DNA from 4 places in the Pseudoalteromonas sp. S3776 genome. Region 4 is predicted to be linked to each of the others. Evidence: predicted binding sites of a transcription regulator. Region 4 holds the regulator's gene; each other region holds the start of a gene.
What was found. Region 4 encodes sigma-54, which starts transcription at its own class of promoters, with help from an activator protein. Its sites were predicted from a motif close to GTTGGCACGNNNNTNGNNT; they were not measured.
Positions count from the first base shown of each region.

Region 1: the regulator sigma-54 is predicted to act here: its motif matches at 3,113-3,131, upstream of CWC16_RS02140 (hemerythrin domain-containing protein).
Region 2: the regulator sigma-54 is predicted to act here: its motif matches at 3,149-3,167, upstream of CWC16_RS05495 (flagellar basal body rod protein FlgF).
Region 3: the regulator sigma-54 is predicted to act here: its motif matches at 2,783-2,801, upstream of CWC16_RS15205 (DUF3192 domain-containing protein).

Region 1 covers NZ_PNCU01000002.1:208,402-213,163, reverse strand. The annotation lists gene CWC16_RS02150 (TonB-dependent receptor) at 1-1,804, opposite strand, end outside; gene CWC16_RS02145 (hypothetical protein) at 2,152-2,565, shown strand; gene CWC16_RS02140 (hemerythrin domain-containing protein) at 2,651-3,070, opposite strand; gene CWC16_RS02130 (hypothetical protein) at 3,699-3,956, shown strand; gene CWC16_RS02125 (DUF6500 family protein) at 3,983-4,201, shown strand; gene CWC16_RS02120 (tetratricopeptide repeat-containing diguanylate cyclase) at 4,212-4,762, opposite strand, start outside.
Region 2 covers NZ_PNCU01000010.1:11,181-15,942, reverse strand. The annotation lists gene CWC16_RS05510 (flagellar basal body P-ring protein FlgI) at 1-843, opposite strand, end outside; gene flgH (flagellar basal body L-ring protein FlgH) at 855-1,538, opposite strand; gene flgG (flagellar basal-body rod protein FlgG) at 1,559-2,347, opposite strand; gene CWC16_RS05495 (flagellar basal body rod protein FlgF) at 2,369-3,112, opposite strand; gene flgE (flagellar hook protein FlgE) at 3,289-4,659, opposite strand; gene CWC16_RS05485 (flagellar hook assembly protein FlgD) at 4,718-4,762, opposite strand, start outside.
Region 3 covers NZ_PNCU01000040.1:27,436-32,197, forward strand. The annotation lists gene CWC16_RS15190 (DUF1289 domain-containing protein) at 1-17, opposite strand, end outside; gene CWC16_RS15195 (1-acyl-sn-glycerol-3-phosphate acyltransferase) at 120-1,259, opposite strand; gene CWC16_RS15200 (D-2-hydroxyacid dehydrogenase) at 1,689-2,633, shown strand; gene CWC16_RS15205 (DUF3192 domain-containing protein) at 2,848-3,228, shown strand; gene CWC16_RS15210 (diguanylate cyclase) at 3,319-4,224, opposite strand; gene CWC16_RS15215 (PAS domain-containing hybrid sensor histidine kinase/response regulator) at 4,208-4,762, opposite strand, start outside.
Region 4 covers NZ_PNCU01000019.1:96,426-101,187, reverse strand. The annotation lists gene mgtE (magnesium transporter) at 1-40, opposite strand, end outside; gene CWC16_RS09800 (HPr family phosphocarrier protein) at 181-453, opposite strand; gene rapZ (RNase adapter RapZ) at 494-1,339, opposite strand; gene CWC16_RS09790 (PTS sugar transporter subunit IIA) at 1,359-1,811, opposite strand; gene hpf (ribosome hibernation promoting factor) at 1,816-2,103, opposite strand; gene CWC16_RS09780 (RNA polymerase factor sigma-54) at 2,131-3,630, opposite strand; gene lptB (LPS export ABC transporter ATP-binding protein) at 3,700-4,425, opposite strand; gene lptA (lipopolysaccharide transport periplasmic protein LptA) at 4,422-4,762, opposite strand, start outside.

The DNA of each region.
Region 1 (4,762 bases), on a different contig from region 4:
CGCGATTACGTAAACTGCGGCGCTGACTAAATACCGCGCCATCGGCGTACCAATCGCTGTCGGTTGGGGCGTACTTTAAGCCAAACTCAACTAATGTGTTTTCGGTAGCAAAATTTTGTGCGCTAATGGTGTTATCGCTGCCAAGCGATGTACCGCCAGCCATACTGTTTGACGTTGCTTCGTTATAACTTGCTGCACCGTAAGTGGTGTAGTCGGCATTTATTTTGTAGTTAAAGCTAACTTGGCCAGAATGCAGTGTTTCGTTAATGCTATCGCTTGCAGCAACTTGGCCTTGCGGTGCTATAGGGTCGTTTGCTTCTACATCGTAAAAATCAATGCGGTAACCCACACTAGTATGAAGCTTATCACCCCAATCTGAGTCTTGTTGAATAGCAAGCCCTGTTTGCCATGAGCGTGAGTCGGTTGTGTCTGATAGGTTAAAGTCGCCGCTGCCATCGTTATCTAAATCGTATTGACCACCAGGCGATACAAACACACCTGGGCTTAGCTCTACTAACCGCGCCTTTTGTGCATCGGTTAAAGGAATGCGGCGGTTTGAAAGTGGACCTGTTAAATCAATTGGTAAATCGGCTTCGGTAGTAAATTGGCTGTAGCCGAGCACTTTATTGTAGCGCACGTCAAAAGCAAAAATTGTTTGCTGGTCACTGTTCCAGCGGTACGTAAGCTCCGTTCGGTTTTGCGCTGTATCAGCGCCGTCTATAATTTCTACAAAGCTGTTTTGGGCTATTTCTTCACGCTGTAAATGCTGAAAATACGTAATGTTTTTAAGTGAGGCATTTGCACTAAGCTCACGTTTATAAATGCTGTGAATTAAGTAGGTTGTTGCTTCGTTTTGATTATCAGGATCGGTAAGTACGGTGCTGCGATCTATTTTTACTTGCCCAGTAGGCGATACAATTGAACCCGCCGCCGGTACTGTACTGCCATTGGCTTGTACGCCTTGGCCCGTTATGTAAAGGCCATCATCAATTAAGGCTTGAGTAGGGCGATTAATACCTGCGTTATCGGTAAATTCAACTTGGTATAGTTCAAAGTTAATGTCCCAACTGCTTTTATCGTCTGGCAATATTATAACTGCTGCAAATAAGCTGTCGCTTTTAGTACCTGAATAATCGTAGTAGCTGCCTTCATCAAGGTGCTCGTAACTTACTCTTAGGCCTACTTTGTCTTGAATAATTGGCGCTGTGTAATCTACTTGTGCACTGTATTGATCCCATCGTCCCGCTGAGAGCTTAACTTTACCTTTACTTTCATCTGTAGAAGCAGTCTTTGAGTGTAAATTTACAAAACCACCGTTACGTTGGCTTGAGCCAAATAAAACAGGTGGTGCACCTTTTACTACATCTATTTGTTCTATAGAGTTGAACGATAACGGCACACCAAAGCCATTGTTACCTGCTTGACGACGCGTACCGTCTTGAAAAAGCTCTCCGAGTTGGCCACGAATAGTAGGTAAACTGGGCGCACCAAAGCCACTTGCAGAGTATGTGTTTGGGCTAACTGCAAGAACGTCTTGTAAGGTAGTGATGTTAAGTTGTTCTATTAACTCGCTTGAAATAGGCGTTACTGAACGTGCGATATCTTGCAGTGCCAAATTATCCCCGAAAGGGCCGTCTACAGTGGCGTCTTTTACAGATAAACCTTGAGATTTAAGAACTTGGCCAGCTACTTCTATATGCTCAATTGCGCTTTTAGTTGTTGCTTTTGGTTCTTCAGCTGCAAATGCTAGCAATGGTGTGTTTAATATAATGGCTAGCGTGATTGCTAATTGTGCGTGTTTCAAACGTTTTCTCTCTACGATTAAAATGTTGTTGGCGATAAAGACCGAAAGCCTTAAAAATAACTTTCAATTAATTTAGTCTTCTTTTTATTTTTTAGAACGAAAGCCAATACTCTATTAATAAATTCATACTTAAGTACCTAGTTTTAAAATATAATGTAAGCTGCTGCTTTGTATGGTTTTTTTAAGCATAGTCTATTTTAATGAAACCTGTGTGTTATTAATTTATTTTTATAAACTTAGAGGTCTATCAAACATGTATTGAAAAAAATTACTCTTTTCTGAAATAAAAGCTCAGTTATACGGTCTAGCTTACTTCAACGTTTATTAATATTTTTTAAGGAAGTTTTATGACAGGTACAATTAACTCTGATGTGCAAAACCGTTTGCAATGGTCACTCTTCTCTTTACGTTTAGGGGTGTTTATTGTAATGATAATGTGGACATTCGATAAGTTTGTTAACCCTGGACATAGCGCACGTATATTTGAACATTTTTATGGTATCAGTGGTTCTACGGATATAATTGCTTACGTTATAGGTGCTGTACAACTTGTTTTGGTTTTAGCATTTATGGCGGGCATTAAAAAGCGCCTTACGTACGGAATCATTTTTGTAATGCATGGCCTTTCTACACTTTCATCTTATAATCAGTATATTGATGGCTTTAATAATTTATTGTTTTTTACAGCGTGGCCAATGTGGGCAGCCTGTTTTGCACTTTACTTATTACGTGATCAAGACGTTAAATTTACAATTAAGTAGCAGGGCAAAAAAAATGGTTATAAGCCGTAAGGCTTATAACCAATAAGTACACAAGGGAGTGTATGGAAGTTGGTTTAAATTAAAACTAATGCATGGCATCGCTATAATGTTTAGCTAGGCTTTCTTTTTGCCCCTCAGTTAGGGCTTTACCCGCTAATTGAAATACCTCATGTTCTTCTTCATCTAAATGGTGATGTACTAAGTGGTGCAGTTTTTTAGCTGCAACTAACCACGCCGATGAACTCATTTCGGTGTCTTCAAGTTGTTCTATTAGTTCGTCAATTTCATGATGCTCGGCAACGCTGTGGCGTGCTTTTTCATGTGTTAAATCTTCAAACATAAGTGGGTTATAAAAATAACGCTCTTCAAATTTTGCGTGATCTTCTAATTCTGCTTTAAGCTTGTCCATTAGCTTGTGGCGTTCAGTTGTATCGCCGTGCGTTTGAATAAGAGCATCTACTAACTCGCGTTGTTTGTCGTGATCGTGTCGTAGTGCTTCAAAAATATTCGTAACTCTTTCCTTGCTGTAATTGCTTTATAAACTTAAAAGCAAGCGAAATGCCAAAGTTTAAGTTGTTGATATGTATGGGTTAAATGGGTTGAGAATGCTTGCTATGGAATTGCTCTGTAACTTTTACACATAAAAAGCTGCAATTTTTTCAGATTAAAAAAGAAGGTTGCTTATCACGCTACATAAGCTTACATATTTTTGCTGGTTGGGTATTTTAAAGGGGTGTTAAAGTGGCGCATTATTTAGGTACAAGTTGAAAATACTCGCCTTACATATTTTTTATAAAACTTTAGATATTAGGATAGTTAAAGGATGAACTTAAAAAGCCCCACTACAGCATTAATATTGTGCGTGTTATTAAGTGCATGTACTACAGCACCGCATTACGGTAGCAATTTATGCAGAGAAGAAGCTGAAATGACCGAGCTAAAGGGAAACCAAACAAGCTCAAAGGTTTACAATGAATGTATTAGCGCTCAAATAAAAAAAGGATGCTAAAGACGACGCTTTTATTGATGAAATTGCAGTGTTTTTTATTGATCTACTTGTTTTGATAACCGACTAACTAAGCAAACTTACAGCTATAATCTAAAGCAAAAGGGTGCATAAAATAGGATTGATGATGAAAGCGGTTTTAGCTTTATTGTTGCTGAGTATATTTTTAACGGGCTGTGCGGCAAAGCCTTATGCGGGCTCTGCAAAGTGTATGGAGCAAGCTGATATAGCTTATGAAACCAATATACATAAAAATGAGCCGCTAAATAATGAATGCAAAGCTACAAAAGTAAATACGCCTAATAAAGAGTTTGAGAATCATAGTATTGTTGATAGAAGTCTTTTACAGCTAATTGTTAGTTTTTTAAACGGTATATTTAGATAATTAAAATACAATTAAATAAGGTATGTATGCAGGGAGAACTAAAAGCAAAAATTATAGCTGTATGCGATAAAAAAATAGCAGCCAAAGGCGAAAACGTAGGCCTTTCTTTTTACGCTTTTTTTGCAAATAAAAACGACAATCCAGAGCTGCTGATGCAAGCCGCTACGTGGTGGATACACACCCATAAGTTAGATCACTTTGAAAAAGCGATAAAAATAAAACAAATGATTATAGAAGGGCAGTAATAACGTATATTTACGCGATTGCTATTTGGTTTCTGCCATTTTCTTTTGCTTTATAGAGCTGTTGGTCTGCACGTTTAATGAGCTCGCTTAGTGAGTCGCTTTTAGCATGACTTATTGCCACACCAGCACTAAAGGTAATGTGTGTTTTACTTGGCAATGCTTCAATATCGCTGCAGTATTGCGCTAACTTATTTTCAAGATTTTTGAAAAAGTTGTTTATTTTATCGCGATTTTGCGTTTTTAAAACAAATAGCCACTCTTCGCCGCCATAGCGTCCAAACTTGTCAGTAGTATTTAGAGTGTCTTTTGCTGCTTGAGCAAAGTTTATAAGTACTAAATCTCCTATATCGTGGCCAAATTTGTCGTTAATAGCTTTAAAGTAATCTAAATCGACAATAGCTATTGCTAGGCTCTGCTGGGATAAGCACTCATCAGCTTTTTGTAGTATGCCACGTCGGTTTAGGCTGTTAGTTAGGTAGTCGGTTAATGCTATAGCATGGTATTTTTTACGTTGGCGCATTTGTCGGTAAAATAAAAATAGCGATACGATCACCACAATAA
Region 2 (4,762 bases), on a different contig from region 4:
TGTTAGGCCGCCGTGGGTTATTGCCGCAGGCTGTAACTTCACATTTTTGCCAATGACAATTGTGCCTGTGCGTGAGTTAACAATGATTTTTGCAGAGGTGTCAGCAGGCTTAAACTCTAGGTTTTCAAGCGTTGATAAATAAGACACCCTTTGCGATGCATCACGCGGGGCAATAACGCGTACTGAGGCTGCATCAATCGCCTGTGCACTATTAGGACCAACTAAATCATTGATTGTTTTTTCTAGACGTTTTGCAGTAGTAAAGTCTGGACGATTTAAGTTAAACGTAATGTAGTCGCCTTGCATAAAAGGACTTTTAACTTCGCGCTCAACAGTAGCTCCGTTTGGTACGCGGCCGACGGTTGGGGTATTAATTACTACTTTGCTACCATCAAGCCCTTGTGCACCTAACCCCCCTACTATTAAGCTGCCTTGTGCTATGGCGTATACGTTACCATCAACCCCTTTCAAGAAAGTTTGTAGTAATGTGCCGCCACGTAAACTCCCTGCACTGCCAATAGAGGAAACCGTAATATCAATTGTTTGCCCTGGCTTTCTGAACGGCGGCAGCTCAGCATGAACTGCCACTGCTGCTACGTTTTTAATTTTAGGGCTTTGCGTTGAAGGTAAGGTAATACCAAAACTGTTTAACATGCCCCTAAAACTTTGTTGCGTGTAAGAGTTTTGCTCCCCTGTGCCAGGTAGCCCCACCACTAAACCATAGCCTACCAATTGGTTGGCACGGACCCCTTCAACCATAGAAACATCTTTTATTCGTTCCGCGCTGGCAGAAAATTGCCAGCCTAGCAGTATGATCAAAATAAACGCTTTAATGTTTTTCATACTACTATCCTTTAAAATGGAAACAACGAGCTACTGAAGAAACGTGTTAACCACCCTGGGCTTTGCGCCTCTTGTGTTTGCCCTTTTCCTGAATACTGGATGCGGGCATTCGCAATTCTATTCGACTCAACCGTGTTATCGGCGCTTACATCTTGCGGGCGAACTAGCCCTTCGAGCCTAATAAACTCTTCGCCAGTGTTAAGTGTTAGCCATTTTTCGCCACGGATAACTAAGTTACCATTGGGTAAAACACGCATAACATTTACAGAAATATCACCCACTAAACTGTTTGACTGATTTGATTTAGAGTCACCGGTAAATGATGAATCACTACCAATACCAAACTGAATACTGTCGCCACCTATATTGACAGGTAAGCCACCTAATCCAATAATGGGGTCCAAACTGGCGTCGGTTTCTTTGTCAGTTTCAGTTTTTGCGGCTTTTGTAGCTTGTGTTGACTCTTCAAGCTTAACGGTAATTATATCGCCTGTTCTAAGCGCTTTTTTATCTGAATACAGGTCATTAAATGTGTTGGTATTAAATAGCGAACCTGTTGCAACAACAGGCTCTGCTACAGGCTCTGGGTACATGGGTGCGTAGTATGGGTCGTCTTGAACCACTTCACTATTTTGCGTAGAAACACAGCCACTTAAAAATAAGGTGCCTGCGGCAAATAAAATAACTTTACGCATAACTATCCCCTTGTGCACGATTATAACTGTTGATTGATGTAGCTCATCATTTCGTCAACGGCTGAGATTACTTTTGAATTCATTTCGTAAACACGTTGTGTTTCGATAAGGTTTACCAATTCTTCTGTTACATTAACGTTTGATGTTTCAAGCGAACCCTGAATAATTGTACCCAACCCTTCTACACCTGGATTACCTTGCACAGGCGCACCACTAACAGCCGTTTCGGTGTAAAGGTTTTGACCAATTGGCTCAAGACCAGATGGATTAATAAAGTCGCTAATTGTTAGCTGACCAATCACCACATTATCGGCTTGCCCTGCAACACGTACAGATACTTCACCATCTTGAGAAACCGTAATTGATTGCGCATCATCGGGAACATTCATTTCGGGCTGAACAACAAAGCCAGCGCCTGAAGTAACAATGCGGCCGTCTTCATCGGTAGTAAATTGTCCATTACGCGAATAGGCAATATTGCCATCTGGTTGCAACACTTCAAAAAAGCCTTCGCCTGAGATCATCCAATCAAGTGAGTTTTCAGTGGTAAGCATATTGCCTTGCGTAAACTCTTTTTGGTTAGCAACCACTTTTGCACCGGCACCAAGCATTAGACCTGATGGTAACTCAGTATCTTGTGATGATCGCCCGCCAGGTTGGTTGATGTTTTGATACAGTAAATCTTCAAAAATAGCGCGGCTCTTTTTGTAACCTACGGTACTGGCATTCGCCAAATTATTTGAAATAACTGAAATATCAGTTTGTTGAGCGTCTAGCCCTGTTTTACTTATCCACAATGCAGGATTCATAAGTATGCCCTCATTTTAAAGTTAAACTATGCGCATCAACTGATCTTGACGTTCGTCAATCTCTTCAGCTGTTTTCATTAGTTTTACTTGTAACTCAAATTGACGTTGGTGGTTGATCATATCGACCATTTCGTGAACTGGATTAACGTTAGACATTTCCAGTGCACCACTTAATACTTTTACATTTTCAGAGGTATCAACGGTTTGCCCAGGTACTGGTCTAAATAAACCATCGTTACCTTTTTCAAGCTGCCTGCTGTTTCCTTCAACAACACGTAGCGTGTCTACTTCTTCTAAAAAATTGGCTGGTGCGCCTTGCGGGCGAACCTGAATGGCGCCATCTGCACTAAAGCTTATTTTTTCAATAGGGACAGGTAGAATTACGGGGCCACCTTCGCCAATAACTTGACGACCATGGCTCGTTACTAACATGCCTTGTGCAGTAATGTTCAGCGTACCGACTTTAGTGTAGGCTTCATTCCCTGACTCATCTTGAACAGCGAGCCAGGCGTTATCGCTCATGGCAATGTCTAAATCTCGCCCTGTTTCTATTATGCCGCCAGAGGTCATGTTAGAACCAGGTCGCTCTTGCATAGAAAACACTCGGGTCGGCAAGCCCTCGCCGAATGCTTGCATAGAACGCGCTTGCGCGAAGTCAGCTTTAAAACCTGTGGTATTTGCGTTTGCCAAATTATTGGCTTTAAGTGCAAGCCCTTGTAGGCTTTGCTTAGCGCCAGAGGCCGCAATGTAGACCATTTTGTCCATAACATCGACTCACATAAAAAATCTCTGAGTTGATAAATGCAAAATAGATGCCAGATTAAATTTGACACAATATAAGAAAGGTATTGAACGGTTCAGCTAGGCTATTTTTGTGGTATTAGGTATAAAAAAGGCTGCAAAAATGCAGCCTTAAAATCTTAACCAAAAATAAGGTTAACTTATCGAATCTGCAAAATACTTTGCTGAATTGTTGAGTTAACTTCAAGCGCTCGAGAGTTTGCTTGGTAGTTACGTTGAGCGGTAATCAAATCAACTAATTCGTTTGTTAAGTTGGTATTTGATTGCTCAAGTGCAGATGAATTAATACTACCAAAAGTACCCGAACCTGCTTCACCGGCTACCGGCTCGCCAGAGTCAATACTTTGCTTCCAGCTGGTATCGCCTACTTGCGATAAACCTTGTGAGTTTGGAAAGCGTACCATAGCCACTTGCCCTAAGTAGGTTGAATCACCATTACTGTACGAGGCCACAATTTTACCGTCTGTACCAATATCAATACCCGCTAAACGACCGACTGTAGAGCCATCTTGGTCAAGGGCTTTTACTTCAAAACCACTTGAGTACTGAGTGGGAATACGTCCTGCTGTGTTATTTTCATCGCGCCAATTTAACTCAATACCCGTGCTTGGAAATGTCGCGCCGTTATCAAGCATTGACGATAAACCAGTGCCTGCACCTGCCGGTAAATTAATTTCGTCAAATGTTGTGGCGTTAGTATTTGCTATACCGTTGGTTGTCGCAGGTAAACCACTAGAGTCGAAGCCAAGTGTAGCTATCGGTGTATAAGGTGTAGTTGTTTGCTCTGCACCTGATGTACCATCTACAACTTTCCCATCTAAGGTGGCGTATACCTCCCAGCTGTTATCAGTACCACCTGCAGCAGCGTCTTCTTCTTTAACAAAAAAGTACTGAAGAATATGCGGCTCACCTAATGAGTCGTAAACGGTTGTAGACGTTGACGAGTTATACGTACCATTTGATGTAGGGTCAAAAGCAAGGCCGGTAGCATCTGCTGTTGCATCTAAATTAAATGACAAAAATACGTTTTCCGTAGCACGAGGCGAACCAGATGAATCAGGAATTTGAATTGGGTTAGTTGTACTTAGACTTACCGATGTGGTGTCCCCACTTGATGCATCAACCGGAAAAGCTTGTAAGTAATTACCTTTGGCGTCAACCATAAAATTGTCTTGATTTAGCTTAAATGCACCTGCACGAGTATAGGTTAAATCTTGCGACGAAATATCATCGGTCATTGCAAAGTAACCTTCGCCGGTAATCGCTAAGTCTAACGAGTTGTTAGTAAATTGCAGTGAGCCTTGATGAAATTGCTGTGCAACCATAGTTGTTTGCACACCATCACCATTTTTGGTTTTACCTGCGCTAAACACAGATGCAGCATATACATCAGCAAATTCAGCCCGCGATTCTTTAAAACCAGTGGTATTTACGTTAGCAATATTATTTGCTGTTACGTCTAAGTCTTTTTGAGCGGCAGCTAGGCCTGTAAGTGCGATATTAAAGCTCATAATTCACCTCTAACTTTTAATCTAATAGCCTGCTAGCAGGCGAAATACTTTTAAATGGTTATGCGATCTCTGCGACATCTGTCAACCTAACCGCACCCTCTTT
Region 3 (4,762 bases), on a different contig from region 4:
ATTTCAATTTGTTGCATTGTGCCCCCTAAGTAGATTAATTACTTTGTACGAGTATAGCGTTATTTATGTACAAAAAAAAAGCAGCGTTTACGCTGCTTTTTTTACGCCAACGAAGCTGCCTAATGGCTTTCCTCACATGCTTTGTTTGTGATTTCAGCTTTACGTTGAAATGGCTTTGCATACATGGCTAAAACAAGTGGCTTTAGCTCTTCTGGCACCAAGGCTAAACGCTGCTCAAAGGTAACGGTATCCGGCTCATTAATTACTGCTTGCTTGCAGCCACCGGCAATGTAATTGCCTGGGTGTAAGTAAAAAGACTCAACAATGTGCTTATCAATTGTTTGCGCTAGCTCATCTGCATCATCGCAGCCGCTTTGCACTGGCTCTCCAAAAGCTAAGTGTACATGCCCTTTGGCAGAGCTAAACCCTTCAACAATACTTGCAATGTCTTCGCCAGCTGATTTTACGTATTCACCATGTTGCTGTTTATGGTAAAGCTCTTTTGCTTTAGAAATTGCACAAGGCTCATACTGGTAAGAAATAGACACCGGAACAATTTTTAACTCTTTAATGTACTCGCCAAACTCTTTCTTTTGTTTACGGCCATTAAGTTGCAGCATTTTTAAAAGCGCAGGATCTGTTTGATCAAATCCATCTTTTGCACGGCCTTCTTTTTGGGCAATCCAAATAGAGTTTCCTGCCGTTAACGAGTCATAAATATATGATGATAACTGCGTAAGCGCCTTAAGCATCTCTTTAGGTGCTTTGGCTGAGCGCTTAACGATAAAGCTTTTATTTAAACGCATCAGCTCGGTGATATAGGGTATTTGCAATAAATTATCGCCAATTGCTATGCGCACCGTCTTCATATTGTGCTGATACAACCCCCAGTTCACTAGTGCAGGGTCCAGCACTATGTCGCGATGGTTTGATATAAATAAATACGCCTGCTGTGGGTCTAATTTATCTAAACCCGAAAAGGTGACTTTTGAGGTAGTGCGTTTTATAAGTTTATCTAAATACTCTGCAACTTCGTTTTGCACATCTTCAACGCTCGTAAATTTACCCCATTTTTTTCGTAACTGGCTTCTCACCAGTGCGCGAGCAATAAAAGGTATAGCCGATATAAAGCGCGGCAAGTTGTACTTTGCTATTACATCAATAAACGCATTATCGTTAATTAAACGCGCTAGCGAGGCCGCAACTTCGTCGTCGTTGTAAGGTCTTATGTCTGCGTACTTATCTTCTAATTCACTCATTACTGCATCTACAATGTTAAAAAACGGCACGCAAAACGTACCGTTTATATATAATTTTGATTATAACTCAGCCACTCTTAAATAAGAAATAGCCAATTGGTTATGCTTATTTGCGAGCCATTTCAGTTTATGACCACGCAAAAAGAGGTTGGTGCATTGTTTTTTAATCTTATCAACTTTAATAAGGCTTGCTGACCTTTCATGGGTAAGTAAGTTCAACCTCAAAAGAAAAACAGGCCCCAGCGATATAGCCCGCTAAAATATCATGTTATTTATATTTGAGTGGGCAGACCAGCCAATTTAGACTTTTATCAATAGCCTGACTTTTTGTACTAAGCATTTGGTAGTAATAGCATTAACATAAGTGTGTATTCGTAGTACCTTAAACACTCTTGCCATTTTACGGTACGCATTTAGATAGGACACACAATGAAAATCACCATTCTCGATAACGCTACTTTAGCTAAAACCTCGTTAACTTGCATTGAAGAACTAGGTGAGCTAACGACTTACGAACTTACCTCACCTGAGCAAGTTGTTGCTCACAGCCAAGGCGCGGACGTCCTTATTACCAACAAGGTTGTGCTAAATCGCGATACGATAAGCCAACTTAAAACACTTAAGCTTATATGCGTAAGTGCAACAGGCACTAATAATGTTGAATTAAACGCCGCTGAAGAATTTGGTATTGCCGTTACCAATGTAGCAGGCTACTCGACCCCTTCGGTTGTACAGCACACGTTTTCGTTGGTAACTAATTTATTAGGTAATACACATCGCTATCAACGCGATTGTCAGCAAGGTGCATGGCAAAAAAGCGAGATGTTTTGCAGATTAGACTACAGCTTTAATGATTTACAAGGTAAAACATTTGCCATTATAGGTGGCGGCACGCTGGGTAAAGGGGTAGCCACAGTAGCACAAGCATTTGGCGCAAATGTAGTGGTGGCAGAGCGTAAAGGTGCGCCTTGTAGGAAAGACCGCACACCTTTCGAAGAAGTATTAAAAACCGCTGATATAATTAGCGTGCACTGCCCGCTGACTGATGAGACACGCGATTTAATTTCGTTAGATGAGTTAAAAATGATGAAACCTAGCAGTATTATTATTAATACCGCCCGCGGAGGCATTATAAACGAAGCCGACCTAGTAACAGCGCTTGAGCAAAATTTAATTGCTGGAGCAGGCGTTGATGTACTAACAAAAGAGCCGGCAGAGCTCACCAACCCACTAGCAAATTACACAGGCGAAAACTTGCTGCTTACCCCTCACATAGCCTGGGCAAGCACAGAGTCAATCGTACGCTTAATTAATGAGGTGAGCTTAAACATAGCAGCCTTTACTAACGGTGAATCTCGTAATCGTTTAGTGTAACGTATTTTGGCTATACTATATTTAATTGACCTAAATTAGCCTAATCGTTAAAAAAACTAAAAAGTGGCTGTTTTTACTAATGATTTTTATAATTCATCATTTAAAAATAGTCACAAAATCATAAGCTATTGAATTTAAATCTTTGTTATATTGGCCCATTACTTGCTCCATGAAGAGTAAATAATTAAATTAAAATTCATCAAGGACTATAACAATGAAAAAATCACTTTTAGCTGCAGCACTTATTGCCCCGTTTCTAACCGGTTGTGTTATTGCCGTATCAGATGGCGAAGCAGAAACGCACTGGGCAGGGAATGACTCATCAAGTTGGCAACAGCATCATAAAAAAAACCGCGAAGCAATTGCCGATCTAAAAATGGATAGCAGCTACCAATCTGTTTTAGCGCAATTAAAAACGCCAAGCTTCACCGAGCTGTTAAAAAAAGACGGTGATGTGTATCAGGTACTTTATTACATGACGCATAGTATTCACTCTGATGGAAAAACAACAAAAGATGAGTGCACACCGTTGGTGTTTAAAAATGATAAATTGGTGGGTATTGGTGAAAGCGCGCTGGGTATGATCACCAAATAACAACGTGCTAGTAAAATATAGTTGCCCCGCTCGGTAATAACATAATGTGTGGGGCCGATTTAAACAAGGCTTTGTGAAAACACAGCCATATTACAAGTTAAGCGCAACCACCTGATCACGACCTGCATCTTTTGCGGCATATAGCCCTAGGTCAGCTTGTTCAAGTAAAGCCTGCTCGGCACTGGCGTTGCCGTTTTCCATACTCGCAATACCTATACTGATTGTAATATGATCTGCATTTAAAGATGCTTTGTGCTCTATATTTAAATTGTTTACCGCTTTTCTTAGCTTTTGTGCAAAGGCTAATGCCTGTTGTTTATTAACATCGGGTAAGACCGCTGCAAACTCTTCCCCCCCGTAACGCGCTATAAAGTCAGTACTACGCTCACATTGCGCCGCTAAGGCTTGCGCAACCTGCTTTAAACACTCATCACCAGCACGATGTCCATAGCAGTCGTTATAGCGCTTAAAGTGATCGATATCCATTAATAAAACAGATAAGCATGAGCCATTACGTTTGCTTCTGCGCCATTCACGCGAGAGGTTTTCGTCTAAATAACGCCTGTTAGGTATTTCTGTTAAGCCATCAATGGAGGCAAGCATCTCAAGCAAATCATTTTTTTGCTTAATAAGTAATTGATTACGTACTCTCACTTTTACTATAGATGCATTAAAGGGCTTAGTGATGTAATCCATTGCACCTAACTCAAGGCCTTTGGCTTCATCGGTGTGGCTATTATTAGCCGATATAAACACGATAGGGATAGATTGCGTAATAGGGTTTTCTTTAAGCTGCACAAGCACTTCGTAACCATCAATGCCTGGCATTACCACATCTAAAATAATTAAATCGACCTGATTTAATTTAATAAAGGTGAGCGCTTTTTCGCCGCTTTCGACTAAAAATACGTCATGCTCCGTGCCCAGTGTTTTTTCAAGCACAAGCCGATTAAGAGGATCATCATCCACAATCAGTATTTTAGCTTTTTTCGGCATCCCGTCCCCCTAAGGTTTCAATAAATATAATCACTTGTTTTAGCTGTGTGATCAGCTCTTTTAAACTTTGCTGAACAGGCTCGTTAGTTGTTTTTAGGTGCGTTTCACATTGTTTTGCACACAGTGAAAGCCTAATAAACCCTAAGTTACCCGCAACCCCTTTTATGCTATGCACTAAGCGTACCACTTCATCCCGCTGGGTATTTTCCTCAATTTGCTGTAATTGGGTGTCACATAACTTTGCAAACTTCCCGACCATAGTTGCCAATAAATTTTCATCAAAATTAAACTGGGTAAGCGCAAAGTTTTGGTCGTAAAACTTAGGTTTTGTAAAGTCTACGTCTCTAATTGCATCTATCAAAACCTTGGCTACCACAGGTTTTGTTAAATGCTTATTCATTCCACTATTAAGAGAGCGCTCAACATCTGCAGGCTCACAATGTGCTGTTAAAGCAAAAATAGGCAGTTGGCGTGCGTCAAACTGTTGGCGAATTAATTGTGTTGCTTGGCAACCGTCAATATGCGGCATTTGCACATC
Region 4 (4,762 bases):
GTTGTTGCAGTGGGTAGTCTTGTTCAAACGCTTCTGGCATTGGCATCCTAATTTTTTATATACGAGGGGAGGCGATTAACCGCATTGCGATTAATCTAATTAAACACTATTCATTTACCAAGCCACACACAAATTAGGGTATAAAGCGAAAATGTATGAGTAAGCTTGGTAATTAAACGTTTATTCTTGTTCGTTAAATCGCTGTGCGATTAATTGTCCGACCGCATGCAAAGCCTTTTCTGAGTCTGGGCCTTCACATACAACTTTAACTTCTTTGCCTTTACTACTTTCGAGTAGCATTAAGGCTAATACGCTATCACCAGCGGCTTCTTTATCATCTTGATGTAAGGTAATTTTAGCATCAAACTGCACAGCTAATTGCGCAAGGACCGTTGCCGCTCTGGCGTGTAAGCCTAATTTATTTTTTATTAAAAACGTGTCTTCACAACGCATAAATTACTATACCTAAACTGAACAGGTTATTATTTTAAGGTTACTTTTCTTGCTCACGGTGCCTAATTTTTACATTTGGATGTGTCATTGCAAAGCTCTCACCTATAGTTTGGGCTAAATAAACCGAGCGGTGTTGCCCACCCGTACAACCTATTGCAATAGTCAGGTAGCTGCGGTTATTGCGCTCTAAGTGTGGTAACCAAGTTTGTACAAATGTTTGAATTTGCCAAGTAAATTTTTGCACTATGCTGTGGTTTGCCAAAAAGTCTTTTACAGGTTGATCAAGACCTGTAAGCGGTTTAAGTTCAGGCTCCCAATGCGGATTTGGCAAAAAGCGAGCATCAAATACATAATCAGCTTCTTTAGGTATGCCGTGTTTAAAACCAAACGATTCAAACGTTACAATTAGTTGTTTATCTTTTTTTCCGAGTATTTTTTCGCGAATTGACTCAGCCAACTGGTGAACACTTAAATCAGTCGTATCAAGCATAAAGTCTGCGCGGGTTACAAGTACATCAAGCAGTTCTTTTTCTTTTTTTATTGCTAAGTCGAGCGGCAATGAATCGATTGATAAAGGGTGTAATCTGCGTGTTTCTGAAAAACGTTTTATGAGTGTTTGATCGTCACTGTCTAAATAAAACAGAGTGGGTTTAGCAAAGTCCGGTAGGTATTCAAGAATATCGTTAAACTCGTCTTGCTCTTTGGGGATATTACGAACATCGATACTAACAGCTATTTTGTCATAGTTATCTGAAACACTACGTACTAAAGAGGGCAGCAGGTTGACCGGGATATTATCTACGCAATAATAACCTAAATCTTCAACCACGCGTAAAGCAACCGATTTACCTGAACCGGAACGGCCGCTTATGATTATTAACTCCATTTATAGCCCTTAGTATTTACTACGATTGATCAACAATTACTTGATACAGTTCTGCATCGGTTTTAGCGCTTCGCAGCTGTTTGCAAAATTCTTTATTGCTCAGTTTATCAGCTATGGTTGCTAGAGTCTTTAGGTGCTGCTGGTTATCGCCATCTGGTACGATGAGTGCAACAAAAATATCAACAGGACAGTTATCAATAGCATCAAAGTTTACAGGCTTGTCACTAACGAGTACTAACGCAAGCGGTTCTTCTACGCCACCCATTCTACCATGCGGAATTGCGATACCGCGGCCAATACCCGTACTACCTAGTTTTTCTCTGCTGGCTAGCGCATTAAGAATATCCTGTTGTGGTAAGTAAGGGAGCTTTTCATGAGCCAGCTCACTGATAAATTCTAAAATTCTTTTTTTACTACTAAAAAGGACCGCAGCTTTGCTGCAGTCCTGGCATACTAATGTACTTAATTTCATAATATTAGTGTCTAGCAAGCTTCTCTTTATGTTTTATGACTTGACGATCGAGCTTGTCAATCAACGAGTCTATAGCAGCATACATATCTTGGTGCTCTGTTGAGGCAAATAAATCTGCGCCGCTTACATGAATAGTCGCTTCTGCTTTTTGGTTGAGTTTTTCTACATCGAGAATGACATGCACATTGCTAATATGATCTGAGTGCCTTTCTAGCTTTGCAAATTTATTATTTACATAGTCTCTAAGTGAATCAGTTACTTCTACGTGACGACCAGTTAGGTTTAGTTGCATAAGCATTTCCTCTTTGTTTTTTACGTCTTATATCAAACTCTTTCTCTGATTTGACGGTGGAATAGCTAGCGATTCACGGTATTTTGCTATTGTGCGTCTAGCTACTTTAATTCCTTGCTCTGCCAATATATCCGCAATTTTACTATCACTCAATGGTTTGGCTGAGTTTTCCGCGGCAATTAGCTTTTTAATTAAGGCACGTATTGCGGTTGACGAACATTCGCCACCGTTTTCGGTGCTTACGTGGCTTGAGAAAAAATATTTAAGCTCAAAAATACCACGTGGCGTATGCATATATTTTTGCGTAGTAACACGCGAAATTGTTGATTCGTGCATTTCTACCATTTCAGCAACATCGTTTAAAACCATTGGTTTCATGGCTTCGGGGCCATGTTCAAAAAACGCTTGTTGTTGTTTTACAATACAGTTTGTTACTTTTAGCAGCGTGTCGTTTCTGCTTTCAAGACTTTTTATAAACCATTTAGCTTCTTGCAGATGAGAGCGAATAAACTGGCTATCACCACTTGATTTTACGGTACGTGACATGGCCGCATACTGACTATTTACGCGTATTTTTGGCATGCTATCTGGGTTTAGCTCTACCACCCAACGGCCCTTAATTTTTTTAACTGACACATCCGGTATGACATACTCAGACTCTTCCCTTACTATTGTATCTGCAGGTTTTGGGTTGAGGGTATGTATAAGAGTCATGACCTCTTTAAGCTCGTCTTCTTTAAGCTTAGTCTTTTTCATTAATGTACGATAGTCGCGTGCCGCTAATAGATCAATGTGATCGGTTAAGATCATTTTAGTTTGTTCTATAAAAGGGGTGTCTTTATCAAACTGGTTAAGCTGAATACACAAGCACTCCTGTAAGCTTCGCGCGGCTATACCTACAGGGTCGAATAATTGAATACGTTTTAAAACGGCTTCTATTTCATCCAGTTCAACTTCAACGTCGTCATCGTTTTCTTGGTTAAAGCTTTCTAAAATTTCTTCACAACTTAGCGTTAAAATACCCGAGTCATCTACAGCTTCTACAATGGCTATAGCAATGGCCTCGTCAGTTGGGCTAAAAGGAGTAAGCTGAAGTTGCCACATTAAGTACTCATGTAGCGTTTCAGTAGAGGCGCCCTGATAAATAGACTCATCTTCTGGCATTGGGCCTGAGGATGCCGCAGGGGCTGCACTCATGTACTCATCCCAAGTTACATCCATCGCCATATCATCGCTAACGGTGTCTTTATTTAAAGCTTCACCACTGTCTTGCTCGTATTCACTGGTTGTATCATCAGCCGATGCGCTTACGGTTACATCATCCGTATCTGCTTTTTGTTCATTTTTTCCAGCCGACTCTTCCGTGTAATCTTGCTCTTCTACTTCTAATAGCGGGTTGCTATCCAGTGCTTCTTGTATTTCTTGCTGGAGATCCAATGTACTGAGCTGCAGCAAGCGAATCGCTTGTTGCAATTGTGGAGTCATTGTAAGTTGCTGGCCCATGCGCAGCTGTAATGATTGCCTCATGTATCTCTAACAATCCTTTTATGTTGTTATAATTAATATTAGCAGATGCTTGTAGGTGTGGCTTAAATGTTACAGCCTAAATTGCTCGCCTAAATAAACATCGCGTACAGTTTTGTCATTTAATACGTGTTCTGGGGTGCCAGATGCAATTAGCTCCCCATGAGAAACAATGTAGGCTTTTTCACAAACATCAAGGGTTTCTCTTACATTGTGATCGGTAATTAATACGCCAATGCCACGATTTTTAAGATGTTCTATTATTTTCTTTATATCTAACACTGAAATCGGATCAACACCAGCAAAAGGCTCATCCAACAAAATAAATTTAGGGTTCGCTGCGAGTGCTCTGGCTATCTCTACACGGCGGCGTTCGCCACCAGAAAGTGCCATACCTTGGCTATCGCGTATATGTTGAATGCTAAATTCATCAAGTAAGTTGTTAAGCGTTTCTTCTCGCGCGGCTTTATTTAGCTCTTTGCGCGTTTCTAAAATAGCCATTAAATTTTGATAAACTGTTAGCTTTCTAAATATAGATGACTCTTGCGGCAAATAGCCAATGCCTAAGCGAGCACGACTGTGCATAGGTAATAACGTTATATCGTTATCATCAATAGATATTTTACCTTTGTCGCTAGGTACTAACCCTACAATCATGTAAAAGGTGGTGGTTTTACCTGCGCCATTAGGGCCTAATAAGCCCACTATGCTGCCGGCTTCTACCTCAAGGCCTACATTTTTTACAACTTGGCGGCCTTTATAGCTTTTTGCTAATAGTTCTGCTTTTAAGGTGCTCATGGTTGACCTTCGTTACCTGTTTTTTCTTTAATATTTGCTTCAACAGGCACTAAAATTGTGTGGACACGATCCGTTGAGTTTTCGTCTTTTTCTGCGCTAATAAGTTGCTGCTGCATATCGTAGGTAATACTTTTAGCATTAATTTTTTGACCGGCTTGCGCGACTTCGGCATCCCCAACAAGTGTTAAAAAGCGCTTTGCTACGTCGTAACGTACTTCGTTTGCACTGGCACTCATTACGGTACCATCGTCTTGTTTTTCTTCGAAGTAGGCAGGGCTGCCAGTGGCAATAAGCAGTTGTTTGTTATCCCCTAGGTCTTCACGTTTATGTACTTCGA